One region of the Paenibacillus sp. CR_12 genome, then DNA from elsewhere that is predicted to be linked to it. Evidence: predicted binding sites of a transcription regulator. Region 1 holds the regulator's gene; each other region holds the start of a gene.
The links. The regulator LexA, encoded in region 1, represses DNA repair genes until DNA is damaged. The targets are predictions, from matches to a motif close to CGAACATATGTTCG.

Region 1 (8,076 bases):
AAGGGTGACGCCTGTCTTATCAAACGCTTGTCGAATCCCAATGCTCCCTGCTTTCACATTGAGCGTATCCTGCGACGTCTCGAGCAATAGGGCATCCACGCCGCCTTCAATCAAGGCCACGGCTTGCTCCTCGTAACTCTCGATCAATTCGGCGAAGGTCACGCCGCCGGTAACCGACAGCGTCTTGGTTGTCGGACCCATCGCACCCACGACATATCGCGGGCTGTCCGGCGTAGAATATTTCTCAACTGCAGCGCGGGCCAGATGAGCCGCTTTCAGGTTGATTTCCCGGGCAAGTTCAGGTATATCGTATTCAGCAAGCACAACGGACGTTGCGCCAAATGTATTGGTTTCAATCAGGTCGGCACCTGCTTCAAGATATTGTTCATGTATTTTTTGAATGACGTCGGGCCGATGAATGACCAGCATTTCATTGCAGCCATCCAGCTCCGGGCCGCCAAAATCTTCAGCCGAGAGGTCCTCTTGCTGGATCATCGTGCCCATGGCACCGTCAAGAATTAATATTCGTTCTTTAAGCACTTCTTGTAAGCTAGGCTTGTTCAACTCATAAACCTCCCCCGAAAACGTTAAATCTTAGTGTATCAGAATACTTTTCAATAGAAAAGTCGAAATATTGCGCAGCTATCGGTACAAATCAACATTTGCAGATGACAAATGCGGTGAGGGGGGCTATAATACATATTAATCCAACGGGAGAAAGAGGGTTAAAGCTATGGCAGAAATCGTGATTCGCAACACGAACGAACGCATTACTGGGGAAGAAAATGTTCGGGAATTCCTGAATAACCAAGAGGTTGTTTATGAGCATTGGAATATGGATAAACTCCCGGCAGATCTTCAAGAAAATTTCAAGCTGAGTGATGAAGATAAGCAGCGCATTTTGGACACTTTTGACGAAGAAATTCGCGACCTGGCTGCAAGACGCGGCTACAAAATCTGGGATGTCATCACGCTTTCCGAGTCCACGCCCAATATAGAGGACCTGCTTAAAAAATTCGAAGAAGTTCACACCCACTCGGAAGACGAAATCCGAGCGATCGTTGGCGGCAAAGGGATCTTCATTATTAAAGGCTCCGACGATGTCGGTTACTTTAACGTAGAGCTTGAGCCGGGCGACGTTATTTCCGTACCGGAAAATACGCCTCATTTCTTCACGCTGATGGAGAACAAGCAGATCATTGCGGTTCGTCTCTTTATTGAAGAGAACGGCTGGGTAGCTACTCCGGTAGAAGATCCCCAATTCCAATAAGCCTAAGCGGCTGACTGAATAGGAAAATGGAATAAGGCAGCGCATGATCCGCCCAACGGATGGATGCGCTGCCTTATTTATTGGCTGTGTATGGTGTATTACTCGGTTACCGTCAGTTCCTTCAGCGGCATGGAGTGCTGCCCTCTTGCCGTGACATGGGAAACGATGCGATAGGTTCCTGCTTCCTCGAAGGTTTTCTCCATTTTGTAGACCCCGCCTTGATCATGTTTGACCGGAACCTTTGCCTGAACGCCTCCACCTTCCAGCGTCACTTCGAATTCCACGTCATTTGCATCTTCGACCGGGCTGCCTGCTTGTGTTACCTTCGCTTCGATCAACACTTTCTCGCCTGCCTTAATGCTCTCTGGGGTCAAAGAGAGCTCTACGATAATCGGCTCCGCCATCACATCATCACTGGGTTCCGCCTTGCTGTCATTGCATGCGGCAAGCGCAACCGCCATCAACACCATGGCTGCAATAAAGGCCATCTTTTTCCTGGTCATCCAAAAACCACCTCTTTTACGAATTCATGCTATGTATGATTTATTCACGTAATGGTCCATTACAAACAGCGTCATTTTCCTAATTCATTATATCGCATTATTCTTTAACTTCTATCTCATGCAGCTTACAATTGTGTGACGTTTGTCACTGCCAACAGCCTCTTTCCTTTCAAACATGGCAACCAACAAAAAAACAGCCCCGAATCGCATCAGCTGCTGCCAGGACTGTTCCTATGTACGCTAATATATCTCGCTAATAGATCTTGTAGAATAGTCGTGAACTCTTGATCACGTCATTTATAAGGACGCCACAATAGCATGCAGCTCGGATAAATGTTTGATCTCAAACTTCGGCTGAATGGCCGGATCATGAGGCCGGTCTACCCGATTGATCCAAACCGTATGCAGTCCTGCGGCATTGCCACCTTTAATATCTGTGGTCAGCTTATCTCCCACCATCACGGCCTGATCCGCCTCGACGCCTAACAGATCAAGCGCATGCTTGAATATGGAAACATCCGGCTTGCCTTTGCCGAAATCACCCGAGATAATAATGTGGTCAAAATAAGGGACCAGTTCCGGAACGCCTTCAAGCTTCTCCTGCTGCAAATCCGGACTTCCGTTCGTTAGAAGCAGCAGCTTCACGTTACCCTGCAATTCCTTCAGCACTTCAAAGGTTTCTTCATATACGTAAGGTCTTGTTCTGCGTTCCGCAGCAAATTGCGTTGCCAACGTCTCAGCCAACGCTTCATTATCAACGCCAAGGCGATGAAGTCCGCGACGCCAGGATTCCTTGCGGTATACGGGAGCCAATTCTTGCAGCTTTCGGAATTCGGGCTGGGATCCAGCCGTAAAATTAGCCCACAAGCCTTCAAACGGATTGATCCCGATCATTTTGGTAAAAGCAAAAGTATCATAGGATTCATACAATGCTCTTGCTTCTTCACGCACCGCGGCCAAAAGCGCCCCGGCATCAACGCCGGTTTCCGCCGCTCCGGCTTGGCATGTCACTTCAAACGCTTCTTCTACACTGCGTTCATCCCACAACAACGTATCGTCCAAATCAAACAAAACCGCAGCAATCGGCATTTCTCTCCCACTCCTCATATACATTGTGATCTACTCAATCGGGTTAGTTGTGCTCCACTGGAATTTGATGAGTCTTTGCAAACTCTTCCAATCTTTCGCCCATGGCTTTGGTATCGTAAAGATTCATCATTCGTGAGAACACCCAGTTGCCTGCTTTTCCCTTGCCTTGGATCACGACGGAACCCGAAGCCAATTTGATCTTCTCGATATCCGATACGGCCAGACGGCGTTCCCGGTTGAACTTCATGGTCGACACGGAAGCCCGCTCAATCTTCAAATAAGGCTTGCGGAGAAATATCATGAGCGCCAACAGGATATACAAGCTGACGCCAACCCAATTCAATACATCATTGCTTCCGCCGGCTGCCTGTGAAGTTGCCGTTCCGAGAAGCGCATACAAACCGGCCAATGCAACAAGCACTAACGGAAGTACATACTTACGTCCCTTAAACACGTCATGCTTATCATTAATCGCAGACCCTTGATACGAGGTCAATCCCTGCTTTTTGCGCTGTTTGTTAAGTTGCGACATATTTTTGCTGACTTTTCTTTCCCATGAACGTGACATTTGGTTCCCCCTGAACTCATAATCAAAATGTTTATAAACCATATAAACTTGGGGTAACCGTAATCGATTATCCGAATGGCCGGTACCCCAAGTATTATTATGCTATCCTTCGATCTGTTCACGGATCCTCTGAATATATATCCTTGAACGGTTATCGACTAGTGCTTTAATCGCGGGCCGCCTTTTTGTTCGTTTTCATCAACCCATTCAATCGATTCCAGCTGTTGTCTAAAGTTACTGCGAATATTGTTAAGGTATATTTCCCGAAGCTCGGCCCGCTCTTTGAGCTCCTCCTCGGTCAACCCTTCATTCTTCTTCTTTCTTGCTAATACATTGATGCGTTCTACCAAAGTATCGATGTCCATGACTTCTCCTCCAATTTCGATATCATGTATAACTTAAACATGTGAAAAAGAGCTTGTCAAGGCAACTGAGCCCTTGCAAACTCTTCTAAGAACAAATAGGAATATATGATGCGCATAAACGAATACCGTCTATGGGGAGGTAATCTATAGTTATCTATTGTAAACGCGCTATTACGCTTAAATGATTCAATCTGACAAGCAGAATATGATGTGTCATTAAACAGGAAGTAACCAGCAGTATGTGGTGATTATATGGAGTATGAATGCCTATTGGTTTAGAAGCAACACGTCAAATCACCAAACCGGCAATGACAGCACTTCCCCAGCCTGTATGTTCGGACCCTTCAATCCGTTCATTCTTCGTATGCTATCCAGATATACGCGTGTATCCATATCCGCAGGTTTGTGAAGGGAAGCAATTCGCCACAAGCTATCGCCATATTGAACGATCACCTGCTTCTCTCCAGTCGGCTTCTCTGTCCCACCGGCAAAAACGGAATATGCACCTGTCCAAAAGATGGCCACAATAAGCAGGGTGAACAACAGTTTATTCAAAGGGATCGAAGCTATCTTCGATTTCAAGTAAATGCCCCAAGTCTTCGATGTTTGTTCTGTTACCACCGGAACGTTCTCATAAATGCTGCGGTATGTGCTGTATTTCAACATGGAATCATCATCTCCCAAACAAGTGTTCTCTTATGGATTTATCTTAACACGAACACTTGTTTGATTCAATACCCAAAAGAACATTTGTTCTATTTTTATTTTAGAACTTATGTTTGTACGAACGGTAGTTCTATGTTATAATTTTCCCAAACGTTACTAAATGGGGTTGATACGGCATGTCGAAAATATCCAGCCGCCAGCTGGCGATCTTAGAGTTTATCCGCAACGAAGTTCGTAGCAAGGGTTACCCGCCTTCTGTCCGGGAAATCGGCGAGGCTGTCGGACTAGCTTCCAGTTCTACGGTCCATGGTCATCTGGACCGTTTGGAGAAGAAAGGCCTGATCCGCCGTGACCCTACGAAACCAAGAGCGATCGAGCTGCTTGGCCAAGAAGAATCCGAGAGCGCGAATCTGTTTACGCACACCATTGCCAGAGTGCCTGTCGTCGGGAAAGTCACAGCAGGCGTGCCGATTACGGCCATGGAGAACATTGAAGACTATTTCCCGCTCCCGCAGCATTACGTGGGCGACGATAAGGTGTTCATGTTGTCCGTAGTCGGCGACAGTATGATTGAAGCCGGTATTCACAGCGGTGACTACGTCATCGTTCGCCAGCAGCAAACCGCGGACAATGGTGACATTGTCGTAGCAATGACAGAAGAAGATGAAGCAACCGTGAAGACCTTCTATAAGGAGAAGGACCATGTACGATTGCAGCCGGAGAATCCTACCTATGAGCCGCTGCGCTTGAACCATGTTACGATTCTCGGGAAAGTGATCGGTCTCTTCAGGGACGTACACTAATTCCATAGAATTATGAATAAGAGGTTACCTTCCTTATATTGGAATGGTAACCTCTTTTTTAGGACATGCACTAGAACGTTCCGGTCTTACGCAACACTAGAACCAACGCATTTTGCTTAAGATCTAATTGATACATTCTTTCAGAAACATAGTCCGGCGAACCTTCGCCTCCCGGTCCCTCCGTAGACTGCAGAACAAGCTTATTCTCCTTCACCTCGGGAGCCGTACCTGGTCTATAATACGAAAAGTAGGATACCAAGGACTCATCCTGAAATCGAAGCTGCACGGCATTACCCGTTTCATGCTCTACGGCGAACGCATAGATTTGTATGCCATGACAGTCCCTATATTGCGGTGCGAGTATAAATACATCGGCATCTTGAAACGGCAGGCGAATCATATCAACCGGAGCAGATGTCGGTTGAATAAATGTAAGCCCCTCCAGCGTAGTGACTTCATTTGTAACTTGGTTAGTGCTATACTGCACGCTGTAGTTTCCGGTAAACGACCGATCCGTTTCGATACCGAAGCAGCTCGGTGCACCCAATGTCGTTATTTTTTCCTGTCCAACTGCAATAACGTTTAACCGTCCTTCATCCGTTACGCCTTGTGCCCGGATTGTCTCCTCCTTAGTAGGGGGCATAGTCCCTGCTCTCTGTTGTTCGTCCCCGCCATAAGGCAATTGAAAGGCAATTAAAATAATCAGAAGCATGAACCCGCCAGCTAATCCAACTTGTAAGTGCTTTCGACGTTTAGGTTTGCTGTCGGTGAAAATCACGGACCTATGCACGTTTTTTTTCATTTCGGACGTGAACTTTTCATTTGAAAAAGGAGCTTTTTTAGCACGGTTGTACCAGTCTGGTTTATCCTCACTCATCGTTCTTCTCCTTCATTAGTTTTTGTACTTTTTTCCTGGCCCGATGCAATCTGGATTTTACGGTGCCTATCGCAATATGAAGCAGCTTCGCAATCTCATGCATCGGCATTTCATAGTATAGGTCCAGGACCAATACTTCCCTAAGCTTGCTCGGCAAAGTCATAATCATTGCCCATATTTCATCCGTATACTGCTCGTCCCAATATTCCGCTTCTGCTGACCGGCTTGACGAACTGGCGGTAAGCTTGTCCTTAAGGATGACTTTCCGAAAGAAAAAAGCCTGTTTGTACCGAAACGCCGTATGTCGCGTGATCGTAAGCAGCCACGTTTTCAGCGTCGCCTGACCGCGAAAGGTATGTATGCCGTAATAGGCCTTAATAAAGGCTTCTTGTGCAATATCGTCTGCCAAGGCATGCTGTTTGGTCAAAAAATACGCATAATTCCACACATCGTTTCCATATTCATTCATGATTTTATCCAGCGTCTGGCTGTCCATGACCGTCATCTGCTTTAAGTATTCGAGCTCCAACCGATTCACCTCATCTAATTAGAGTCATGGAAGCGAGCAAAGGTTCCTTTTTTCGCAAAATAAAAAAGAATCTCCCGTAGGTAAGGGAAGATTCTATTCTATAAAGTATAAACAACCCGATCTTTCATTTGCGCTAAAATGTAGATATAAAGACACTATTTAACATATTTAACTTACAATCTCTAATATTTAATGGTATTATTTAGGAGGTTGGCCGACCTAAACTGTTTTTGGGAGGTAGTTAAATGAAGAAATTATCCATAGCAACATTTATCGCAACGGTATTAATTCTTGCTACTGCTCATTCTGCCTTTGCAAATTCCCCAAGCCCGAACCCTGATTCAGATACAGCCACTATTCAGGCACTGACGAATTATGAAAGTGAGCCCAACGATAATTATGAATCGGCTGACACTGCCGTGTTGTATGAATGGGATAACGGTACGAACTATGGATATATTAGCAGCATGGGCGATCTTGATTTCTGGCACTTGCCGACTAATAACGCAAGTTCCTATAATATCAGTCTATATTCGCCTGGCTCTTACTTTAATTATAACTTTGCAGTCTACGAGAAAGTGCCTGGCCAAAATGGATATACTGAAGTTGCTCGCTCCTATGCAATAAACGGTGTCGCCGGCGTTAGTGTACCGGGATTAAAAAGCGACGGTACCATCCCTAATTACTATGTTATGGTATACGGGAACATGGGCTTCAATATATTAGATCCATACCGACTCACAATTCATGCTGTTTACTAATGAATTTTAAATGCTGAAATCATGTTTGCATTAAAAAATCCCCGCTGCCACTTGGCAGCGGGGATTCCTCTATTAATACATCGTAATGTACTGATCGCGTTCCCATTGGTGAACTTGCGTTCTGTACATATCCCATTCGATCTCTTTCAGCTCGTAGAAGTGAGCCAGCGCATGGTCACCGAGTGCATCGGAAATGACTTCGCTGCGGATCAATTCGTTGAGCGCTTCCTTCAGGTTTGCCGGCAAGCTTGGGATGCCTTCCTCGATGCGCTCTTCTTCCGTCATCACGTAGATGTTGCGGTCGATCGGTGCCGGAAGCGACAGCTCACGCTTAACGCCGTCCAAGCCAGCTTTCAGCATGACAGCCAGAGCCAGATACGGATTCGCAGCCGGATCCGGGTTACGCACTTCGATGCGCGTGCTCAGACCGCGGGATGCTGGAATACGAATCATCGGGCTGCGGTTACTTGCAGACCATGCCACGTAGCAAGGTGCTTCGTAACCAGGCACGAGACGCTTGTACGAGTTCACCGTCGGGTTCGTGATCGCAGCAAACGCGCGTGCATGCTTAAGAATACCCGCCATATAGTTCCGAGCCGTTACGCTCAGGCCAAGCTCGTCGCTCTCATCAACGAACGCGTTCTC
Region 2 (8,076 bases), on a different contig from region 1:
ACGATATATAAGGATTAACGTATACATAGATTACTGGGGGATGAAAATGACAGACAGCGATGCACGCTTCAAACCCTTTAGGCTCTTGGGAAGAGCGACCCTGATGACATGCAGAAGGATAACCGCTGCAGGGTCTGCCGAGTTAACAAGACAACCCGTTGCAAGGGAGGTTGCCCCATGAATTTACCCAATCGTATCACGTTGGCCCGCATTTGCTTGATCCCTGTCATGATGATTTTCCTGCTGGTGGATTTTGATTTTTATCCGGATCCCATTGTGTGGAATGATTTTGTCCTGCCCTATAACCAATTGATTGCGGCACTGATATTCATACTTGCTGCAAGCACGGACGGCATTGACGGGTATCTGGCCCGGAAAAACAATATGGTGACGAATCTGGGTAAACTTCTGGATCCGCTGGCGGACAAACTGCTGGTTGCGGCCATACTCATATCGCTTGTAGAGATGGGAAAATGCGAATCCTGGATTGCTGTTGTCATCATCAGCAGGGAATTTGCGGTGACTGGCTTGAGACAAATTGCGCTTCTGGAAGGTTCGGTAGTCGCAGCAGGTCAATCCGGAAAAATCAAGACGGTGATTCAGATCGTGGCGATTGTCGCGCTTCTGATCAACAATTTCCCGTTTGTATTTTTGGGGATTCCGTTTGATGTCATTGCGATCTGGGCTGCCGCGCTGATTACGATCTATTCGGGAATCGAATATTTTGTCCAGAACAGGCACCTTCTCAAAGGTACCGGGGCATAACGGCAATAGGAGCCATCCTATTGCTTTTTTCTTCCGCCGGGTAAGGAATAACGAAGGCAGCTACTAACGAAGAGATAGAAGATACGGGAGGATCGATGAATCATGAAAGCAGAAATCATTGCAGTTGGAACAGAACTTCTCCTCGGACAGATCGTGAATACCAACGCACAGTATTTGTCCAGACAGCTTGCTTCAATGGGGATCGACGTGTACTATCAAACCGTTGTCGGGGACAACCTGGAGAGGCTCAAGGAGGCCTTGCGACTGTCTAGCAGCAGAGCCGATATTGTACTCCTGTCCGGCGGTCTCGGTCCCACGCAGGACGATCTGACGAAGGATGCGCTGGCTTCCTTTCTAAATCGTTCCTTGCATATCGACCGGATGGCCATGGACCGGATTGAACGCTTCTTTCATGAGCGGGGATCCGTCATGACCGAGAACAATCGGCGCCAGGCTCTCGCCATCGAGGGAGGCACCCCGCTTCCGAACGAGACAGGCCTGGCCGTCGGGAACGCGGTATCCTATGAAGGCACTCATTATATCGTTTTGCCGGGGCCGCCCAAAGAATTGATGCCGATGTTTGAGCAGGAGGCCAAGCCTTGGCTTCTGCAGCATGTGCTCACGGATGAGCTTCCCATCTATTCGAAGATGCTCAAATTCGCGGGCATCGGGGAGTCCGCGCTGGATCAGCGCCTGGAGGACCTGATTACGGCCCAGACCGATCCGACGATTGCTTTGTATGCCAAGGATGGGGAGGTCACCGTCCGCATCTCCACGAAGGCCTCCAGCGAGTCTGAGGCGATGGTCCGGCTGAATGAACTCGAAGCCAGGATCCAGGAGAGAGGGCCTGAATTTATGTATGCCAACGAGGATGTGCCCATCGAAAAGGTCATCGTGGACATGATGGCAGATCGAAGCTGGACCCTGAGCGCGGCGGAGAGCTGCACGGGAGGACTTGTAGCGGAGACCCTGACCTCCATTCCCGGAAGCGCATCGATGTTTCTTGGGGGGATCATCTGTTACACCAACCAGATCAAGGAGAAGCTTGTGCATATCCCGCATGCGCTGCTGGAGGGGGACGATGCGCCGGGGGCCGTCAGTGCGGAGGTTGCAGAAGCGCTTGCGGATCATGTCCGGATGGTAACCGACAGCGACTTCGGTTTGTCGGTGACAGGCGTGGCAGGTCCGGGTTACGCGGAACGCAAGCCTATAGGGCTGGTCTACATCGGATTGTCCCAAAGGGGCAAAGAAACGGAAGTGCATGAGCTGAACCTCCAAGGCAACCGCGAAACGATCCGGCTCCGCGCAACCAAGGCGCTGCTATACCGGCTTTGGCAGCGTCTCGTAGCCTCTGAGCAGGCTTAGGCTTCGTGGCCAAAGGCGACCGAGCATTTGGAAAAGTAAAAAATTTACACCTTGCTAAATAGCTGTTCTTGAATTCAGGAACCGTTCCAAGTATAATGGGAAATACGGAAGAACCGTGGCATATCGATTGATGTTGCCACGGTTCTTGTTCTTTATACATAGGGTTCGGAGCATGAACGGGAAGGGGAGCTGAATAAAAAAAACGAATGTATGTTCGAAAAAAAGCTTGGCAAACGTGTCAAAACAAGGTATGATAAGACTATCAACAGTGAAGGGTTGTGGAACAATTGTCAGATCGTCGTGCTGCGCTGGAAATGGCGCTTCGCCAGATAGAGAAACAGTTCGGAAAAGGTTCCATCATGAAACTGGGTGAATCCACCCATATGCAGGTAGAGATTGTGCCAAGCGGATCGTTGGCATTGGATATAGCTTTAGGAACCGGCGGCTTGCCTAGAGGCCGGATTATTGAAGTGTACGGACCGGAATCCTCCGGTAAAACAACAGTAGCCCTGCATGCTATCGCAGAGGTTCAGAAGGCTGGCGGACAAGCTGCATTTATTGATGCCGAGCATGCTCTGGATCCATCCTATGCAAACAAATTGGGCGTTAACATTGATGAATTGCTGCTCTCCCAACCGGATACGGGCGAGCAAGCGCTGGAAATTGCAGAAGCTCTGGTACGGAGCGGCGCCGTCGATGTCATCGTTATTGACTCGGTTGCCGCGCTTGTACCGAAAGCCGAGATCGAAGGCGACATGGGTGATTCCCACGTGGGTCTGCAAGCCCGTCTGATGTCCCAGGCTCTTCGTAAATTGTCGGGTGCCATCAATAAGTCGAAAACGATTGCCATCTTTATCAACCAGCTTCGCGAGAAGGTTGGCGTTATGTTCGGTAACCCTGAAACAACCCCAGGCGGACGTGCTCTGAAGTTCTATTCCACGGTTCGTTTGGACGTGCGTCGAATTGAGAGCATCAAAATGGGCAACGATGTGGTGGGTAACCGCACACGGATTAAGGTTGTTAAGAACAAGGTAGCTCCACCTTTCAAACAGGCCGAGCTTGATATTATGTACGGCGAAGGCATCTCTAGAGAGGGAAGCCTGATCGATATCGGTACGGAACTGGATATCGTGGATAAGAGCGGAGCATGGTATTCTTATGCCGGTGACCGTCTTGGTCAAGGCCGCGAGAATGCGAAGCAGTTCTTGAAGGAGAATCCGGAGATCGCCAGCGTGATCGAGAACAAGATCCGTGAAGCGAGTAACCTGACGACCGTTGTTCCTGAGGCTTCCGATAAGGAGAAGGAACAAGAGGAATTGGAAGAGCAAGAGTTGTTTAAGGTAGAGTAATAAATCGCTGGTTAACGATGACAGTGTTGGGGACCGTCCGGTGTGGGTAACGCCAGACGGTCTTCTTTGCATTTATTTCTGCCGAATCATTGGTCTTGACGATGTGTCGAGAAGCGTGCAGCCGTGAAGGGAGCGTCGTATGGATATAGAGAATAAAGAAATGTCGGGACAGGCGGATTCCTCGGGAATTGGACATTTTCCGGAAGACGAGGATCTGGTCATAACCTCTGTCGAAATGCTGAAAAAGCCCAAACACCGGTATCAAATCGCGTTCGGTCCGTACCTTATGACCGTTCATGAAGACGTGATGCTTAAATATCGCATGTTAAAGGGAAATGTTTTTCGCAAGGAAGAGCTGCAGGAGATTGTCGTGGCAGATGAGCGGCAGCGGGCTTACGTGGAAGCGCTGAATCATTTGGCGCGGAAACCAAGGACGACGCAAGAGATCACGCAGCGTTTGCAGCAAAAGGGGTTCGAGCCCAGCAGCGTGGAGACGACGCTGGAACGCCTCGAGAAGGACAAGCTGGTGGATGACGCGCTGTACGCTAAGATGTGGGCAGAGCAGCGCATGACCAGCCATAAGAAGGGACGGCTGTGGGTTAAGCAGGAGCTGAGGCAGAAGGGAATCGGCACCGAGCTGATTTCGGAGGCTTTGGGCGAGATCAGCGCAGAATCGGAGTTGGAGAGCTGCCTGGCCGTGGGACGAAAAAAATGGCAGCAAACCCAGGGGGAGCTGCTGGATCGCAAACGTAAAACCGGAGCATATTTAATGCGTAGGGGGTTTGGGGGAGAGCCTGTGCGCCAGGCACTCAAAATTCTGATCGAAGAGGAGCAGGAGAAAGGCGAATGGGACGAAGAGCCGTATGATTTTGAATAAAGCACAAGCAGGTGTGCATTTTTTCGCTAAAAGAAATGGTTTCACTGGATGAAACTGACGTTTACCCATTGCTTTCCCTTGACAATATCTTTTTATAAATACTAAAATAAATATGAATCTTTTTATCATAAATTAGAATCCTTTTTCCTTCCAAAAAAGTGACTACTTTGTGAAAGATTCTTAAATCGCCAATTCATAGTGAAATGTATTCCGCTGGCTAAGGCGGGATTTGCGTACGATCATTATGGCGTGCGCAGTATGGACGGCAGCTTCCACTGCCGGAAAATTTTATGTATGAATGAGTAACCTGACAATTGCACATTTTCCCAAGGAATGCCTTGGAGGAAACAACGAGGAGGTGAACAGATGGAAACTTGGATCTGGATCATAATCGTTCTCGCTGTAGCCGCTATATTCTTTGGGTTCGGTTATTTTATTCGCAAATCCCTTGCAGAAGCTAAAATTTCCAGTGCCGAGCATGCCGCTTTGCAGATCGTCGAAAGTGCGAAGAAGGAAGCAGAAGCATTGAAGAAAGAAACGGTTCTCGAAGCTAAAGACGAAGTTCATAAAATCAGAGCCGAAGCTGAAAAAGACACTCGCGAGCGCCGGAATGAAATTCAACGGCAGGAGCGCAGATTGTTGCAAAAGGAAGAGTCGCTGGATAAAAAAATAGAATCTTTGGAACGTAAAGAAGAACAAGTGGCGAACAAAGAGAAACGAATAGAGGAAACCCAGCAGCAAATCGATGCAATTTACAAGAAGCAAACGACAGAACTGGAGCGCATCTCCAACCTGACGATGGAGGATGCCCGCAGCATCATTCTCAGCAATGTCGAGCAAGAAGTTCGTCATGAAACCGCTCAGATGATCAAAGAAATCGAGCAGCAGGCGAAGGAAGAAGCAGATAAGAAATCTCGCGAGATCATCACGCTGGCTATTCAACGCTGTGCGGCTGATCACGTAGCTGAGACCACGGTTTCTGTTGTCACCTTGCCGAACGAAGAAATGAAAGGCCGGATTATCGGACGTGAAGGCCGAAACATTCGTGCGCTTGAGACCCTTACAGGGATTGACCTTATTATCGATGATACTCCGGAAGCTGTCATTCTGTCCGGATTTGATCCGATTCGCCGTGAAATTGCCCGTACGGCTTTGGAAAAGCTCGTGGCGGACGGACGGATTCATCCGGCTCGTATCGAAGAAATGGTGGAGAAATCCCGCAAGGAAGTGGACGAACGCATTCGCGAGTATGGGGAACAAGCCACTTTCGAGGTTGGCGTACACGGTTTGCATCCGGATTTGATCAAAATTTTGGGTCGACTGAAATTCCGTACGAGCTATGGACAAAATGTGTTGAAACACTCCATGGAAGTGGCCTATTTGACTGGCCTGATGGCCGGCGAACTGGGCGAAGACATCGTGCTTGCGAAACGGGCAGGACTGTTGCATGACATCGGTAAAGCGCTGGATCATGAAGTGGAAGGATCGCACGTTGAAATCGGCGTGGAGCTGGCGAAGAAGTATAAGGAACATCCGGTGGTTATCAACAGCATTGCCTCCCATCACGGTGATTGCGAAGCAACTTCGGTTATCGCCATGCTGGTGGGCGCAGCCGACGCATTGTCCGCTGCCAGACCGGGGGCACGCAGAGAGACGCTTGAGACGTACATCCGTCGTCTTGAGAAGCTCGAGGAAATTTCCGAATCCTTTGAAGGCGTTGAGAAATCCTACGCCATTCAAGCAGGACGTGAAGTTCGCGTCATGGTACAGCCGGAAAAAATCGACGATGCCGAAGCATTCCGCTTGGCACGCGACATTACCAAAACGATTGAAAATGAACTGGATTATCCGGGTCATATTAAAGTCACCGTTATCCGGGAAACCCGTGCGGTCGATTACGCGAAATAGAGTTTGGACCTTAAAAAGTGGCCGCATTCCGGCCACTTTTTATCTTTAAGATATCCGAAAATACATATCGGACTATCCATGAATCGGGAACCGACCTGCCTGGGATCAAGTCAGGACAGGACAGGCTCCCCTGAAGGAGTGATTGACATCAAAGTATTATTCATCGGAGACATTGTCGGCAGCACAGGACGCAAGGCGCTGAAAGCTTCCCTTCCGGAGCTGAAGTCCAAATATAATCCGCACATCATTATTGCCAATGGGGAGAACGCGGCTTCAGGACGCGGCATCACCTCGGCCATCGCCAATGAATTTTTCAATTGGGGCATTCATGGCATCACCTTGGGAAACCACACGTGGGATAACAAGGATATATTTGAATTTATCGACGACGAACCCCGCATGGTTCGCCCGGCGAACTTTCCGCCCGGCACGCCCGGCCGCGGATACACCGTCATTAAAGCGAACGGCAAACAGCTGGCGATCGTGAATCTGCAGGGACGGACATTCCTGCCAGCCATCGATTGCCCGTTCCGGGCCGCCGATGACATCGTGGATACACTGCGCCAGAAGCACAAATGCATCCTTGTGGATTTTCATGCTGAAGCGACCTCGGAGAAAATTGCCATGGGATGGCATCTGGAAGGCCGTGCCTCGATGGTGGTCGGCACGCACACCCACGTGCAGAGCAATGACGATACCATACTCCCGGGAGGAACGGCATACATTACGGATACCGGCATGGTGGGCTCCAAGGAAGGCATCCTCGGCATGCAGCGCGATGCGGTCATGTATAAATTCAAGACCCAGCTTCCTGCCCGTTTCCAGGTCGACGAAGGCAAATGGCAGTTCCACGCCGTATGCGTGGACATGGATGAGGAGATGGGAAAAGCCCGGAAGATCCAAAAAATCCGCATGTACGAAGATGAATGGCGGATGGATTAAAAACGTCAAAATCCGTTTAATTAAATTAGGTACGGATGGTAAAAAGCAGGAATTTTTTCTCCTCTCACGAATAACATCTAGTAAGCGGAAGCAAACCATCACTCAACATTCCCAGGGGAGGTACTTACCATGGAAGTATTAAAAGTTTCAGCAAAATCCAATCCTAATTCGGTTGCAGGGGCGCTCGCTGGAGTTCTTCGGGAGCGGGGCGGAGCGGAACTGCAAGCGATTGGGGCGGGAGCACTGAACCAGGCCATTAAAGCGGTAGCGATTGCCCGGGGATTTGTAGCACCGAGCGGGGTGGATTTGATATGCATCCCTGCTTTTACGGATATTGTGATTGATGGCGAAGACCGGACGGCAATTAAATTGATCGTGGAACCTAGATAAATTTCGAATGTTGAGGATGAGCCTGTTTACTCTGCTTAGCGTAAACAGGCTTTTTGCTGTGACAGGTCAGAAGGGGGATGAGCGGCACGATGCGGACGGTTGATTTTCACTGCGATGTTTTGAGCAAAATGTGGGAAGATCCCAAAGCCTCTTTTGTGGACGGCCCGCATTTGGATGTAACGATGCAGCGTTTGGAGCGCGGGGATCTGGCGCTTCAGGTATTCGCTGTGTTCTTGTCGGAGAAATTCGGGAGGCCCTCCTTTGAGCGCGTGCTGGCCCAATTGGATGTATTCCGAAGCCGCATCGTGAACGCGGGTCATCTGAAGCCCCTGCTCTGGCGGGAACAAGTCCGGGAGATGGGACAACGCAAAACGGAGCGGTACGGCGTCCTGTCGCTGGAAGGCGTTGACGGGCTGGAGGGCAATCTGTATTACGTTCAGCTTTTATTTGATATGGGCGTACGATTGATGGGAGTTACCT
Region 3 (8,076 bases), on a different contig from region 1:
GGGTCACCCTCCATTTCGGCTTTCAACCTTCGCGCGCCGTCCATTGATGCAGCCGTTCCAGTGCCTCATCGGCTTCAGGCATCGGAAACAGAGGCCACACATGCATCATGTTCTCGTATTCCCAGTACTCGGTATCGACGTCTTCCCGGGCCATCTTATCGCGCAGCAGGCGAGCGTCCGGCAGCAGGGAATCGTCGGTTCCTGCGAGAATGACCGTGCGGGGAAGGCTTCCCATCTCGCCAAACAGAGGACTGACCGCAGGATGGTCCATCGGAAGGCCTCCTGCATACATCCTTCCTACCGCTCCGAGCCCGGCCGGCTGGAGAAAGACGTCGCGCTGCGGGATGCCGAGCGCGGATATCTGCGGATTGTCCGTGGCTGCATCCACCCATGGCGAGATCAGAATCAGCCCCTGTGCCTGCAGCGGCGTCTCCTTGACCGACTGGGCCATGTCGAGAGCCAGCGCGCCGCCGGCCGAATCGCCCATAAGAAGTACCGGGCTCCCGGCCTGGGCGCATACGTGCACGTAAAACTCGCGCATCAGTCCCGTCAGCGTTTTCGCATCGGCAGCCGGAACGGTGGGGTAATTGGGTAGGATGACGGTGAAACCGGTTCGTTTCGTCCACTGCCTGGCAAACGCGAAGTGGGGCGGCAGAATCTCTTCGATATAGGCTCCGCCGTGCAAATAAACGACGGTCCCCCGTTCCTTCGTGCCATGCGATACATAATAATTCATGCTTACGCCCGATCCGCTATGGAAACGGCGGGTCTCAAATCCTTCCTGTTCCTCGGACAACGCAGGATATGGAGGCAATGTTTCGATATACTGCCGAATCGTTCCGGCATGTTCCCATTTATGATGAAATCCCTCGGCGGTCAGCTGCTCTTTTACAGCCGTACTCTCTTTACTCGGCATATGGTTTTCTCCCCTTTGCTGGACGTTATCGATATAGGGCAGGCTGGTGCATGTCCTGCTTCAATATATCACCGCACGCGGCACGGCCGCTGTGGCAATTGATACAGAAGCGTTAACCAATGGGGTAGTCCGAGACTAAGCTGCTCAAGGCTCTGAGCCGGCAAAACGATGATACCCTATGTAAAAGCCCCGCATGCTACCGGGCTGAATCGCTCAGTAATTGATCCGCGCTGCGCTGCAGAAGAAGGCAGAAGGACCGGTTATGTCCGATAAAAAACGACGATACGTCATAGCGATGACGGGCTGGCTCATAAGTAATCAGAGCGCGATGCTTCATATTTTCGATAAGTATGTCAGCGAACCGCTCCGCTGGACCCTTTGCGAAAAAGGTTAGGTAGGCGTACAGGGAATGATCCACGGGCTCATCGAGAGGGCTTACGCCCGCGCAGGAAAACTCGGTCTCCAAGCCCGCCTGCTGCAGCGACATCAATATCGGATACAATTGCTCGTCGACAGGGGCATTGCCGAACAACCGCGTGCGTTTGGGCTGTTTGCGTACCTTGGGTCTGTTGATCCACTCGTTTAGCTCCTGCCTTCTCCGTCTCCACTGTTCCGGGGTATGTGCGCTCAGGAGCATCTCTCCGCCGGAATCCTGTCGTTCCTGGTTCATCCCGTCCATCCCCCTCATTGACATGGTCTCTTGCTGTTACTTTTAGTGTAGTCCCATTTCGTTTGAAGTCAAATAAGCCGGACGGCTGGTCCGGCTTGCGTTAAAGCATGCGCTAACGGGTTTCCCGATGCAGCGTCACCCGCTTCAAACGCGGACAATATTTGCGCAATTCCATCCGCTCCGGGTGATTTCGTTTATTTTTGGTCGTTGTATAGTTACGGTCCCCCGTTTCCGTGCATGCCAATGTTATGGTCACTCGCATATTCAGCACCTCCTGCCTTTTGTTTAAATCGTAATAATTACGATTAATTAAAATATACTTTATTCCCGTTTTTATGTTTTGTCAAGAAATCGGAGCAACTTACAGCCGCATTTCGGGAAGTCGGTCATGTTGCCCGTCCAACTCGCAGTCCGATATCCCGTCCATATTGAAGGGATGGCTCAAGATTTGTCATCGTAATGATGAAATTATGAAAAGCCTTTATTTAGGCTAAATGATATGATTAAGGTTACAGACAGAAACCGCCTGAATATGTCACGAAAGGATGAGGAAGGTGTGGAAGCCGGATCGTAACAGCACACGACCTCTATATCAGCAAATTGCCGATGATCTGGAGCAAAGAATATCTTATGGTGAGTTTCCACCGGGCAGCTTACTCCCATCCGAACGAAAGCTTGCGGAGCAGTTAGGGGTTAATCGAAGCACCGTGGTTCTGGCTTACTCGGAGCTTCGGGCGCTTGGAATCATAGAGAGCCGTTCCGGAAGCGGAACGCGGGTCAGCAACTCCAAATGGGGAGCCACGCCCAAGCATACGCCGAACTGGCGCCGCTATGCGGAGGGAGGGAATTTCCTGCCGAATCTCCCTTTTCTTCGCCGGATTCGGGAAGCGCTGGCGCATGATCCCTCATTGATCGATTTTGCCAGCGGAGAGCTTGCCGGCGATTTGGCGCCGATCCAAGAAATGAATACGTTAATGAGTCAAAAATCGAACACGTCCTATTTCGGATATGACAACCCGCAGGGATATGGTCCGCTCCGGCAGGCTTTGGTTACGTATCTGAAAAAATACCGGGGGATCCAGACCACCGAATCCTCCATATTGATCACGTCGGGGTCTCAGCAGTCGCTGTATCTCATTACGCAGTGCTTGTTGTCGCCAGGCGATGCGGTGGCCATTGAAGATCCGTCGTACTGCTATTCGCTGCCGATGTTTCAATCGGCCGGCCTTCGCCTGTTCAGACTCCCTGTCGATGAACGAGGGGTGCGGCCGGAGGACATCCGCTCCCTGTACAAGAAACACCGGATCAAGATGATCTTCATTAATCCGAATTTTCAGAATCCGACCGGCACCGTCATGGCTCAGGAGCGAAGGTCGCAGCTGCTGGATGCAGCCAGTGAACTTGGACTTCCCATCGTGGAGGACGATCCCTTCAGTTTGACCGCCTACCAGTGCCCGCCGCCGGCTCCTTTGAAATCCGTGGATTCCATCGGGTCGGTGCTTTACATCGGGTCACTCTCGAAAATAGCCGCGTCCGGCCTTCGCGTAGGCTGGATGGTCGCCCCGAATTCCATCGTCGAGCGGCTCGCAGACGCCAGGCAGCAGATGGATTTCGGGCTGAGCGTGGTGCCCCAAAGCCTTGCCGTCCAGTTTATCGACTCTTCCTATTTTGCTCCCCACCTGGACAGGCTGCGAGCGAGCTTGCTGTACAAGCGGGATTTACTGATCGAGGCCCTGCAGAAAGAGCTGCAAGGCCTGGTTCATTTCCATGTGCCGGAGGGCGGCCTGCATCTCTGGTGCAAGATCGTGCCGGTAGTGAACGACAGCAAGCTGCTGGAGGCCGCCATTCAAAAAGGCGTTATTTTCGCGCCGGGAAGCGTGTACGGTTCGGCTTCCGGATATGTGCGATTCACTTACGCCCGTGCCAGGGCCGAGGATATCCCTTCCGGAATCTCCAAGTTCGCCCAAGCCCTGCACGCCGCCATTCAATAGGGCAGCACCGGGAGCGGTGCCCCCTGCCCTTTAGCAGGAAAAAGGTTAGCTTTCGGAAAGCTAACCTTTTTTCATGTTTTCTTTTGCCCTCTCCTCTTATCCTGATCATTTACAATAACGTCAACCCGATATATATAAACCCAAGAGGGTAATCTCGATGGACAATCTCTTGAACGAAGGGCGGTTCCGTTCAGACAGGAGGCTTCCATTCTTGTTTGACCTCCTTTTAATCCATCCATTTTTTGATATTTTAGTTAAAAATATCCTGCCTTTGAATTCGGATAAAAAACGCGGCAAAGCTTTTCGGATAACAGCCCTTTGACTTCCTCATCGTTAAGCTCATAGTAATTCCATTTTCCGATGCGTTCGATCAAAATAATATTTGCATCCAGCATGCTCGGAATCACACCCCGATATACAAAAAAAGAGATCCGGTTCACCAAAGCGGCCAGGATGTCTCTCATGCCGATAATCCCGCCGCCACCGTGCGGTTGCGTCCTTCCCCCTTCGCCCGGTACAACGCCATATCCGCCGCTTGAAATACATCCTCCCGGTTTCCCCCGTGCTCCGGATACAGCGATACGCCGATCGATACGGTGAGCGTTCCGGAATAAGGGGTCGGGGAAATCAGGATCGCCCTGCGTATCCGTTCGGCCATACGGTATGCCGTATCCAGGCTGCGTTCGCGAAGAAGAATGACAAACTCTTCCCCGCCAAAGCGGGAGCATACCGCATCCGCGGGAGCGCAATCCACCATGACGGCTGCCACGAGCTTCAGGATCTGATCGCCGGTTTGATGGCCGTATGTATCGTTTATCGCTTTGAAATGGTCGATGTCCAGGAGAATAACGGCATACGGCTCCCCGAGCGCATCCCAAGACTCAAGACAGCGTTCCAGTTCCCGGCGATTGGACAGCCCCGTCAATGGATCCGTGATGGCCTCCTGCTGCAGCGACTGGGTCTGCTTGGCCATCGTTTCCGCAGCGGCTCCCATGATCCGGTTCAACTGGTCGGCTTCCCGGTTCCAATGCGGCCGGAATTCCTGGGAAGACACCGTTTGGCCGGCTGCTACCGATTTCGTTAATTTATAGAGCCGGGTAAACGGGGCGGCAATTCTTGCGGCCGTATATACGGCAATGAACAGCATGAGCGCGATGGGAAACAGCATGCTTCTCAGCTGGTCCTGCAAATTTCCATTGACATCGGCCAGGATGGAGCTTACCGACGTCTGCATGACGATCCCCCAGCCATTCATCGCCACGCTGGCATAACCCGTCAAGTAATCGTCGCCCTGCGTATTCGTCACGCGTTGCATGCCGCTCTCGCCATCCATGAGCCGTCTCACGACCACGTTGGAACTCACGTCCTCCCCGACCCGGCTTTCCTCCAGATGATAGAGCACCTTCCCGCCGGAATCCACGATATAGGAATAGGAGTCCTCTTCATTCCCCGCACCGGATCCGAGGATCCGATGCAATATATTGTTTTCTTCCAGATAAATCGTGCCTGCTATCATGCCGTAATACTTGCCGGATCCGTCAAAAATCGGCTCGCTCGCAAACACGATCCAGCGGCCGGTCGGACTCCTATACGGTACCGAAAGATAGGATTTTCTCTCGTTTAATGCTTGAACGGCCCCCTCCGTTATTAATCGGGCATGGTTTACCTGATTCCCCGCAGGAGAAACAACCCGAATGCTCCCCCTTTCGTCGGCCCAAAATACGGAATTGAAGTAAGGGCTGCTCTGGAGCATAAGATCAAAAATGACCTGCAGCTCCTTTTCGTCGGATGCCGCTCTTGCCTCAATGGCCGGGTTGCTTGCGGCGGCGCGCAGACTTTGGCGCATCCCCGAGAAAAGCGCCTCTATGGTAACCGCCATTTTTTGCGCCGATGATAAATTCAGCGACATGGTCGTGTCGTACAGGGACCGTTTCTCGTTTTTATACTGGATGTAGACCATGATCGACATCGTCATCAGGATGGATAATGAAACCAATGCAGGCATGACCATCGCAAGACTGATTTTGAGGCGTCGTTTGGGTATGTTCATGGAGGCTGTACCCCTACTCTTATGAAATTTTTTCCGGATGAATACACGATCTTTTCATATTACTTCACAAACGTTTTGGAGTCCATATAGGGAATGCCGCATCATGCTCTGTATTTACCAGTTGCATAACGAACGTATGTTCGTTATATAATAGTGAGGAGCATATGAAGAACGATGAGGAGGCATCAGGCATGTCTGCGTCTCCGCTGCAAACCGAGGAAGAGCTGCTGTCCGTCAAGGACTGCGTCATTTTGCCGATTTTGCTGGACGTGCTGGAACGGGATATCCGCAGCATGAAGCATACCGGCATAAGCGACTATTACGTGCTCCATCTGCAGACCATTCAGAAGATTACGTTCGCGAAGCTCGCCGAGCTCAAGAGAAGCTGCCGCGCACGCGGCATCGCCATTCTGGAAACCCGGCGCCAGAAGCACTCCGTCACCATCCGCTACCGATGTCGCGGCTACCAGCATGACATGGAGCTGATGTGGGATTTTGTGAGGGCCGATATTCAAATGCGTCTGGCTGAAACATTTCACATTCGTCTCGAATAGGAGGAATCATCATGCATAAACGCAAGCAGCGCGTCGTTTTTCTGGCGGACTGCCAGTCCTTTTATGCCTCTGTTGAAAAAGCGGCGAATCCCGCATACCAAAACAGACCCCTGGTCGTCTCCGGCGACCCTTCCCGGCGAAGCGGCATCATTCTCGCGGCATGCCCGCTTGCGAAGGATCACGGGGTCACCACGGCGGAGCCCCTGTGGCAGGCCCAGCAGAAATGCCCCGATCTGGTCGTGATGAAACCGCGCATGAGCGCCTATATCCGGGTATCCCTGCAGATCATGAGCATTCTCGAATCCTATTCCGATCTCGTGGAGCCGTTCAGCATTGATGAGCAATTCATCGATGTGACGGCAAGCTTGGCGCACTTTGGCTGCACGCCGAAGGAGCTCGCCCGGCATATTCAGATGCGGGTGCGGCGCGAGACCGGCGTCTATACCCGAGTCGGCATCGGACGCAACAAGGTTCTTGCCAAGCTGGCCTGCGACAATTTCGCCAAGAAGAATGAGGACGGCATCTTTGAGCTGAACGAGGCCACCATAGGCGCGCTCTGGGCCTGCCCCACCCATAAAATGTTCGGCGTGGGCTCGCGGACCACGAAGCATCTGGCACGGCTCGGCATCCAGACCATCGGGGAGCTGGCCCATACGCCGCTTCCCGATCTCAAATTCAAAATGAAGCGCTACATGAAAAAAAACTGCGACATCTGGAGCGAAGTGCTGTGGCGAACCGCCAACGGTTATGATGATTCCCCAGTGACGCCCGATGCATTCGACGGGCAAAAAGGAATCGGCCGGCAGACCACGCTTCCCGTCGATTATCACGACCAGCAGGACATCGATGTCGTGCTGAACGAGCTCTCCATGCTCATCTGCCAGCGGGCGCGGGCCAAAGGCTACATGGGCAACGTGGTCCACGCCGGCGCCCAGGGCGCCGATTTCGACCGGCCGGTGGGGTTCTCCCGCCAAATGAAGATTGCCGAGCCGACGCATCTGTCCCGTGAAGTGTATGCGGCTGCCAAGGAGCTGTTCCGCAAGCACTGGGACGGCGGCCCTGTCCGCAAAATCTGGGTCTCCCTCGGAGAACTGCAGAGTGACGCCGTTTACCAGCTGTCTCTCTTCGGCGACCGGGAGCGGCTCATGTATTTGGAACATACCATGGACGATATCAACAACCAATATGGTCCCTCCTCCGTTTACTTCGGCTCATCGCTAACCAAAACCAGCCAGCTGAAATTTCTGAACGCCAAGATCGGAGGACACTACAAATGAAAAAACTAACGGGAAACGGTCTATGGGAATCCAGCCGCATGATGCTGTTTGAGCATCGCGACGCCATTTTGGAGAAGCAGGGCGAGAAGCATAAGCAGGCCCACCCTCTTCTGGATGAGCAGCAGATGCAGTGGATTATAGAAAAGATCAGCACGGCTTACCGGAGCAAGGAAACCATACAGCTGCAAGTATACGGGGAGTACGGAAATTACGCGGTAAACGGAAGGATCTCCCGAATCAATACCCTGAACGAGCGGTTGCTTGTCGGGGATACTTGGATTAATCTGGTAGATATACTGGAGGTTGAAACGGCGGAGACGTGTGATTGACTGCCGCGGGCATCCATATCCGCGCCTTGGCCGCGCCGCCGTCTTACCCATGCCGGATCCCCTGCCTGCTGCCCTCTCGGATCATCGGAGCCAGGGGATACGGCCAATTCGTTACATTATGGATCAAGGATGGGATCACGTTTGAACAACAATATGCACGCTGAACAAAACCTGCAGTCCATCGGACAAAAAAACGCAAGCTCCGGCCAGTCCGGCCAGCTTCTGCAATCGCTGCTATGGAACCGGCACGATCTTCCTTCGCTGGAGCATGGCCGGCTCTATCGGCATC
Region 4 (8,076 bases), on a different contig from region 1:
CTGGCCCGATCAGCGTATCGGTCCGCTCTGTCGCCCGTTTCTTCTTGTTTTTCTTCTTCATCTGTCATTCCTCCTATTCGAAAATGGATGGTGTGCTTATTGCAGATAAGGCAAAGGGTCAATCGTCTGATTGTTTTTGACGACCTGGAAATGAAGGTGGGGGCCCGTGCTTCGCCCGGAGGAGCCCAGCTTGCCAATCGTTTCGCCCTGCTCGACATGATCGCCTGCCGACACGTCCAGGCTGTCCAGATGCATGTACCACGTCTCCAGACCATTCGGATGCCTGATGACGATATACACCCCCCGCGCCCCGCTGCGTTCCGCTGCCGTCACCTCGCCGGCGCCTGCGGCATAGATAGGATCGCCGGTTTTCCCGGCAATATCGATGCCGGCATGATAGGCCGAGCGGCCGGTAAAAGGATCGCTACGATAACCAAAATTCGAGGTGAGCCGCTTGGAGGTGGTCGGCCATAATGAAGGCGTGCCCTCACGCCTTTCCTGGGTTTCCTGGGCCTGATCCAGCGTACGCGGAATATGCTGCTCCATGCGTGAAATCAGCTGCTGCATGTTCTCGAAATCATCCTGGGTCTCCTTGGCGAGGTTTAACATTTCATTCTCATGAACGGCAATGAATTCACCGCCGACATGCTGCTTATCCTCGTCAGCGATGGAGGAGGTCTGGCCGGACAGGCTGCCGTGCTTCTCAATAAACTGCTGAAGCTCCTGCTCCAGCTGCTGAACGCGCTCCATCTGGACCTTCGTTTGCTCTGCTTCACCCGATAGCTGAATGATCGCTTTATTTAGGCGTTCGATGGCTTCATCCTTATCGGTGACCGTCACTTCCATCTTTAAGGCTTCCAGGCTTTTCAGCGTCAGCTGCTGCTCCAGCCCCGAGATGGTCTGAGCCGACTGGATCTGGAGGGAAACGATCAGTCCGGCGATGGACAAAATAGCGGCCGCGGGCACCGCTATCATCAAAGGTTTGGACAGATGGACCTGTTTGACTGAATGCTGGGCATCCCGAAGCACCAGCAAGGTTAAGCGTTGTTTACGGTGTGCGGTTTTCATGGCATCTCCCTTCCATGCATTATTTATGGTTTACAAGGGCACCCGCTAGACTTGGCCAACTCCTTATCTAGTATGTATTCTATTCTTTCGAAGAACATGTCAAAAATTATTAGATAAGAGAACTTATTCAGTATGGCGCCGCATTGGGTAATTGAATAAATACATATGGAATTGGTCAATGATGTAGTGTAGTTAATTGCTTGTCTTTCATTTCAAACGTTTTGACAAAGGGCTGCTCAATATATTATTCATCGTGAGGAGGCTGCCGATATGGTGTGGCTTCTGGTTGCACTTATTACTTTTATTTTGCAGATGGTTGCGGTGCTGCTGCTTGAGTTTCGAAATCCGTCCAAGGCCGTGGCATGGCTGTTTATTTTATTTTGCCTCCCCTTTATCGGGTTTGTACTCTATTTCTTTGTGGCGCAGGATTACCAGAAGCGATTGAAGATTCGCAAGCGGGGTTCCCGTTTGTTTCAGGAAATCAGGGCGCATTTGTGGGATCGGGCGGCGGTCGTCAGAAGAAAAGGAGATATGAACAATCCCGGCTTTCATCATAATGACCGTTTGTTCAATCTGCTCAATCACTTGTCGGAGAGTCCCATCACGGGCTGTAATCAAAGCCGGGTGTTGACCGATGGGGAAGAGACGTATGAGGCCATGCTGAACGCCATGGAGGAGGCCAAGGATCACATTCACGTGGAGTTTTACATCTTTCGCCATGACCGGATCGGCACGAAGTTTCAGGACGTCATGATTCGAAAAGCGCAGGAAGGCGTCAAGGTGCGCCTGGTTTGTGACGGGCTGGGCAGTTATAAACTCAAGAAAACATTCATTCAACGCTTCAAAGAATCGGGAGTGGAGTTCTATTTCTTCCTGCCCGCAATGGTCTCGATGTTCAGCCGCAGAATCAATTACCGGAACCACCGCAAAATCGTCGTCGTGGACGGCACGATCGGTTTTCTGGGCGGCATTAACGTCGGGGACGACTATCTTGGCGAATATCCGAATATGGGCTACTGGCGCGACACGCATCTGGAAGTAAAGGGGGATGCGGTCTATTTTCTGCAAAATGTGTTTCTGCACGATTGGAAGCTTGCGTCCGGAGAGCGCATTGCGGATTTCGGGCTGTTTCCGGAGCATCAATGCACCGGGGAGGAGCAAGTGCAGATATTGAGCAGCGGACCGGATCTGAACTGGAATGCCATTCAGGAAATGTGCTTCGGGGCGATTTCCGTGGCCAAAGAACGGATATGGATCACCACGCCGTATTTCATTCCCGATGAAGGTATTTATGAAGCCCTGAAGACGGCTGCGGTGAGCGGCGTGGACGTACGGATCATTATTCCGGATCACGCCGATTCCCGCCTCGTCAAGATGGCAAGCTTGTCCTACGTGGAAGAGCTGCTGGCAGCGGGAGTCAAGTTCTACGAGTATGAAAAAGGGTTCATCCATGCCAAGGTGCTCATTGTGGACGAGCTTCTCGGTTCGGTCGGTACGGCGAATATGGATATGCGGAGTTTCTTCTGTAACTTCGAGCTGACGGCCGTGCTGTTCGATCGGCTGCCTATTGAGCGGTTGGTTTCGGATTTTAAGGAAGATCTGCAACATAGCAGGCTTATTGATGCGGAGGTGTTCCGTCAGCGCGGAAGATGGCAGAAAGCGGCCGAAATTATGTGCAGGATGCTGTCGCCATTGCTGTAAAAGTAATATTTTACATGAGATGTGAGAATGACGGAAATCCGAGTAAAAAGCAGGATAAACTGCGAAAAATCTATGTCCCGCTTTTATTTATATGATAGAATATTTATATAGGATCCACTTATAAATATATATTAGCTTAGTTTCATAAAGTTGAACGGGGGAGATTTATGTCAAGTGATGTGAAGATTCTGGCGCAAGTGAAAGCGGAGCAGCAGAAGCCGGAGAATCCCAAGGCAGGCTCAGCGACCTTGAAGCTTCTCCGCCGTCTGGTGTTCTTAACTTTCGGCGCGATTTTGATGGCAGTAGGGCTGGAAATCTTTCTGGTGCCGAACAAGATTATTGACGGAGGGATTACCGGAATCTCGATTATGGTTTCCCATATCACCGATATTCCGCTGGGTGTATTCCTGACTTTGTTCAACCTTCCGTTTTTGTTTATGGGATATAAACAGATCGGAAAAACCTTCGCATTATCCACGCTGTTCGCCGTATTGGTCATGTCCGTCGGCACTTATTTCCTGCATCCCGTCGATCCGATCACGATCGATCCGCTGCTTGCGGCCGTGTTCGGCGGCGTGCTTCTCGGAATCGGGGTCGGCCTTGTTATCCGGTCCGGCGGTTCCTTGGACGGCACGGAAATCGTGGCCATTCTGATCAACAAGAGAACGCCGTTCTCCGTCGGCGAAATCGTGATGTTCATCAACGTATTCATTCTAGGCAGCGCAGGTTTCATTTTCGGCTGGGACCATGCCATGTACTCGCTGATTGCGTATTACCTTGCGTTTAAATTGATCGATATTACCATTGAAGGCATTGATCAATCCAAATCGGTTTGGATTATCAGTGATAAGCATAAGGAGATCGGTGATGCGCTGACCCAGCGTTTGGGACGCGGCGTAACCTACCTCGAAGGCGAGGGCGCTTATTCCGGAGACAGCAAGAAGGTTATCTTTGTGGTTATCACTCGCCTGGAAGAAGCAAAGCTCAAATCCATTGTGGAAGACTGGGACTCCCAGGCCTTCGTAGCCGTCGGCAACATCCATGATGTGAAGGGCGGCCGCTTTAAGAAAAAGGCAATCCATTAATACAATCATTTCAGGCTCCACCCGGTGCGAGAGTTAGCGCGGGCGGAGCCATTTTTTGTTTAAAGAGTATCGGCTTGCAGGCGCAGCGCCTTCTTCTCGCGCACATAATGGCGGATGATTCGCGACATGGCCTGCACGGCGGCGGTTTGACCGACGGCCTGGTTCACGGTTCCGGTGAAATAGAGGCCCGACTCCGGGTGATGGAAGGCAAATGCCCCGGATTGGCCCCAGTGGCCGATGAGTCCGCGTCCCAGACTGAAAGGAGATAGCGGCTGTCTTGAAATGCCGATGCCATAGAAGAAGGGGCCGGGAGCAAACAGGAAGTTCCACTGCCTCTGGAGCTCCCCCAAATCACCCAGCGGAAACAAATCCCCGTTAAAAAAGGATCGCAAAAACGTCATCGTTTCCCTTGCCGTGGAGACGATCCCGCCCTCCGCACCGACTGATGCCATATACAAGGGAAGGTCCAGTCGCTTCTGCTTGTAATGGAACGGAACGGGGGACGCATCCTCCGGGTCATGATAAAAATAGGTTTGCGTCAGCTTGAGCTTGTCGAAGATGTATTCCTGGAATACGGCCTGAATGGATTCGCCCTTGATATTCTCGATGATTTGGCCAAGCAGCCGATAGTTGGTGTCGGAATATTGGGCTTTTTTCTGCTGTCCCGGTTTGAATTTAGGCGTTTTCCTTTTGGCCGCGGCCAGGACTTGGTCCAGGCTCCAAGCTCGATCCTTCCCGGCGATCAGATTCGAGAAGACGGTTTCCGAGAAATAGTCCGGGATGCCGGACGTATTGGACATCAAATGCTGAACGGTGATTTCTTCGCCGTAATCCCTGTTCTTAAACCTGTGGAGCCCGGTCATAATCTCTTCGGGCAGGTGCTTGCCAATGGGATCATGGAGCTCCAGCCGCCGCTCGGCGCGTAATTTCAAGAGTACGGCAGTCACGTACAACTTGGTCACGCTGGCAATGAAATAGCGGTCGTCAGGCTGCATATCACCTCCGCTGCCGACTATGGACAATGACCGCTCCTGGTCCTCGACGCACATCACTGTGCTAAACACATTTCTTTTATTGGCGATTTGAGTCACACATGCATCCAGAACCGATTGCTTCAGGATTGTTCCCATTGCCGTTCTACCTCCCATGAATCGTAATTTTTCTTTCCTTCAGTTTAGATTCCCTTTCCCTCATGTTTCCGGGCACGCGCAGCACGTATGAACGCTTCAGCGGCTTCGTCCATCATATTCATCATCTGCTCGTCATCCACGTTCTTCGTGAACAGATCGTTTGCCACCATGACGCAGAGACCTGTCTGAAACACCTGCATGTTCAATAAAATAGATTGCAGCTCCTGATCCGAAAATCCCGCGAGCTCCGGATCCTGCCTCATCAATCCGATAACTTCGTCCAGTTGTTCCGGCGTATTCTTCATATGGGGATTGTCCTTCATCATGAGGTCCCGATAAAGCACGGGATATTCCTTGGCAAAGCGGAGACTTGCCATGCCGATATCCCGGAACGGCTGTCCGGATTGCTGCTCCATGATCATTCCTCTGGCCACATGGAAGGCTCTTTCGACGACCTGCTGAAGCAGTTCCTGGACGTCGTTGAAATTGACATAGATCGGCGCGATGGAGCTGCCGAGACGTTCGGCTACTTTTCGGATCGTAATGGACTCGATGCCATCCGTTTTGGCAATGTCGAATGCGGCTAGCACGATATCTTGTTTGGTAAACTTCGTTTTTGGTGCCATGATGTCTACAGCTCCTTAAGTTATTCATATGTAGAACGATCAATATATATCACTTGATATATATTGATTATAATGAGTAATTGGACCGATTTCAATCCGATTCTCATGAAGCGTTCATGGAATCATGATTTGTAAATCCAGTAAAACCCACTTATAATAAGAACATATGTTTGTTAAAATAAAGAATAATGACATAGAGCATGGCAGGTCCAGGGAGGAGGAAGCGGAATGGCTCGTACGCAATATGAACGCATAACCACCAAGCAAACATTAAACCGAGTGAAGGAAGAGCGGATGCCCTTCGACTGGTCCATCAATCCGTATCGAGGTTGTGGACATGGCTGCAGCTTTTGCTACGCCCGCGCATTTCAATCGTTTATCGGGATGGGAGCGGAAGACGAGTTCCAGCACCATATTTTTATGAAGTCGAATGCGGCGGAAGCGTTGGAGAAGCAGCTGTCGAGCGCGGCGAGGAAGTTTAACTATGACATTGAAGCGATGCGGAGATCGATCGGACAGGTGACGATCGGAACGGCAACCGACCCGTACCAGCCGATCGAGGGCAAGGAGACCCTTACGCGGGAATGTCTGAAGCTGCTCGCTAAATACCGCATTTCTACCAGCATTACGACGCGTTCTCCGCTCGTATTGAGGGATTTGGATATCTTGACCCGGATGGAGAACGTGTCCGTCAACATGAGTCTCAACACGCTGAGCGGGGACGTCATCCGGAAGCTGGAGCCGGCATCGCCTCATCCGGAGGCCAGGCTTGATGCGATTCACAGATTATCGGCTGCAGGCATAAGAACAGGCTTGTTTGTGGCGCCTGTACTGCCCTTTTTGACGGACGAGGAGCCGGAACTGAAGGAGCTCTTGTCCCAGGCCAAGGAAAGAGGCGTTTCCTTTGCGATGATCTCCTTGCTGAGACTGTCGCGCGACGTGAAGAAATGGTACCTCGAAACGCTGAAACACCATTTCCCCGAGGTGGTTCAATCCTACCGCGAGTTATATGGGCAAGGTGCTTATGCGGAAGAGCATTACGTTCGTTCCTTCAAGTCGATGGCGTCCAGGCTGTTGAACGAATATGGGCTGAGCGGATTGACCATGGGGGCACCTGCTGCTGTCAACCGGTCCGGACCGATTGCAGCCTCGGAGAACGATACATCGGATGAAGGGGCCAACGATCACCCTGCGAGGGAATGGGCTGCTCCTGTACGTCCAAGGAAGCTTCCTCAACCGGCGGCCCCGGTTTCCGGAGAGGAGCTTAAACCCGATGTTGAGCAGCTATCCTTTCCTTTTTGACGCTGCCTTACCCTTTGGCAACAGATGCCGGATGACATTCTCGATCGGTTGGGGCGGCAGGGTCTGCAGCAGGTCGCCCTTTTCCCTCAGCCGTTCTTCGATGTTCAGCAGGTGAAACTCCGTGGGAGAAACGTCCTGGCGGACTTCGTCCCACGTGAGCGGCGTGGAGACGGTCCCGAGCCGCCGGGCCCGCGGGGTATAAGGAGCGGCGAGCGTCCTTCCGCTGTAGTGCTGAAGATAATCGAAGTAGATTTTATCGCCGCGGTTCTTCTTCAGCCGCTCGATGGTGAACAGCTTCGGGAACTTCTCCGTCACGTATTGGCCCACGAATTGGCCAACCGTTCGAAGTTCATCGAACGTTACGCCTTCCGGAATCGGAACGATGATCTGCACTCCGGTCGCTCCCGAGGTTTTCGGGACGGAGGACAGGCCCAGGGAGCTCAGCACGTCCCCTACAATGGCCGTCGCCTCCATAATCCGGGGCTCCTCCGGGAGCGTGGGATCCAAATCGATCATCCATTCGCAGGGCAGATGGCTGCCTGCCAGATGCAGGGAAGGGTGAAACTCAAGCGCAGCCAGATTCCCCAGCCAGAGCAGCTCCGGCAGCCCGTTGAGCAGCACGTAGTTAATATTTTCGTGCACATAAGTCTGAACAAAGGGCGGCAGCGGCTCGGGTGCATTTTTCTGGTAGAAGGATTCGCCTTGCGCTCCGTGCGGATACCGGATGGTCGTGAGCAGCCTGCCCCGGCAGTACCGGAGCAAGAAAGGCGAGATGGCCGCAAGCTTTTGCAAATACATTGCCTTGGTAATGCCGACCTCCGGCCACAGCGGTTTGTCGGGATTCGTAATTTGAATCTCTTGCCCCTCGATCGTCAGGGTGCCTTTAACGGTACGAGCCATATGGTTTACACCCCCTCAATCGATACGAGTTTGGGATGGCGCATCATGCCATCCTGGCTCCACTCGAGAAATGTGACCTGGACTGATAAAGGCTGGCTAAGCCAGGCCAGCTGTTCTTTCTTCAGGTCGGTATGGAGCGTTCTCCATACCGCGTCAGCACGATGGCTTTCGGCATATTGCAGCAGTTTCTTCTTCGTTTGCTCATTGAGCCCCAGGGAAGCCCGGCCGATGTAGTTCCCATCGTCGTCTGCGATGACGAGGCTG

Region 2: recA (recombinase RecA) is a predicted target of LexA. The motif match lies at 2,334-2,347, and genes of this name have one in related genera.
Region 3: RB297_RS16690 (YhjD family protein) is a predicted target of LexA. The motif match lies at 5,757-5,770, and genes of this name have one in related genera.
Region 4: RB297_RS27585 (SPL family radical SAM protein) is a predicted target of LexA. The motif match lies at 5,770-5,783, and genes of this name have one in related genera.

Annotation. Positions count from the first base shown of each region.
Region 1 is NZ_JAVFHO010000001.1:212,365-220,440, reverse strand. Features, by position in the region: gene metH (methionine synthase) at 1-564, opposite strand, end outside; gene RB297_RS01050 (cupin domain-containing protein) at 734-1,270, shown strand; gene RB297_RS01045 (FixH family protein) at 1,369-1,773, opposite strand; gene RB297_RS01040 (HAD family hydrolase) at 2,071-2,862, opposite strand; gene RB297_RS01035 (hypothetical protein) at 2,906-3,430, opposite strand; gene RB297_RS01030 (DUF896 domain-containing protein) at 3,589-3,795, opposite strand; gene RB297_RS01025 (LysM peptidoglycan-binding domain-containing protein) at 4,090-4,461, opposite strand; gene lexA (transcriptional repressor LexA) at 4,638-5,264, shown strand; gene RB297_RS01015 (hypothetical protein) at 5,335-6,141, opposite strand; gene RB297_RS01010 (RNA polymerase sigma factor) at 6,134-6,679, opposite strand; gene RB297_RS01005 (hypothetical protein) at 6,916-7,431, shown strand; gene glnA (type I glutamate--ammonia ligase) at 7,504-8,076, opposite strand, start outside.
Region 2 is NZ_JAVFHO010000002.1:1,169,405-1,177,480, reverse strand. Features, by position in the region: gene pgsA (CDP-diacylglycerol--glycerol-3-phosphate 3-phosphatidyltransferase) at 178-765, shown strand; gene RB297_RS09060 (competence/damage-inducible protein A) at 868-2,130, shown strand; gene recA (recombinase RecA) at 2,418-3,479, shown strand; gene RB297_RS09050 (regulatory protein RecX) at 3,619-4,356, shown strand; gene rny (ribonuclease Y) at 4,723-6,264, shown strand; gene RB297_RS09040 (TIGR00282 family metallophosphoesterase) at 6,412-7,206, shown strand; gene RB297_RS09035 (stage V sporulation protein S) at 7,336-7,596, shown strand; gene RB297_RS09030 (dipeptidase) at 7,686-8,076, shown strand, end outside.
Region 3 is NZ_JAVFHO010000004.1:221,677-229,752, forward strand. Features, by position in the region: gene RB297_RS16660 (alpha/beta hydrolase fold domain-containing protein) at 23-916, opposite strand; gene RB297_RS16665 (hypothetical protein) at 1,113-1,586, opposite strand; gene rpmG (50S ribosomal protein L33) at 1,699-1,848, opposite strand; gene pdxR (MocR-like pyridoxine biosynthesis transcription factor PdxR) at 2,141-3,577, shown strand; partial or broken gene RB297_RS16680 (transcriptional regulator) at 3,832-3,972, opposite strand; gene RB297_RS16685 (sensor domain-containing diguanylate cyclase) at 4,038-5,627, opposite strand; gene RB297_RS16690 (YhjD family protein) at 5,819-6,181, shown strand; gene RB297_RS16695 (DNA polymerase IV) at 6,193-7,458, shown strand; gene RB297_RS16700 (YolD-like family protein) at 7,455-7,787, shown strand; gene RB297_RS16705 (putative glycolipid-binding domain-containing protein) at 7,929-8,076, shown strand, end outside.
Region 4 is NZ_JAVFHO010000011.1:1,702-9,777, reverse strand. Features, by position in the region: gene RB297_RS27615 (bactofilin family protein) at 1-61, opposite strand, end outside; gene RB297_RS27610 (M23 family metallopeptidase) at 97-1,068, opposite strand; gene cls (cardiolipin synthase) at 1,339-2,769, shown strand; gene RB297_RS27600 (YitT family protein) at 2,937-3,854, shown strand; gene RB297_RS27595 (serine hydrolase domain-containing protein) at 3,914-4,984, opposite strand; gene RB297_RS27590 (TetR/AcrR family transcriptional regulator) at 5,029-5,610, opposite strand; gene RB297_RS27585 (SPL family radical SAM protein) at 5,839-6,912, shown strand; gene ligD (non-homologous end-joining DNA ligase) at 6,895-7,812, opposite strand; gene RB297_RS27575 (ATP-dependent DNA ligase) at 7,818-8,076, opposite strand, start outside.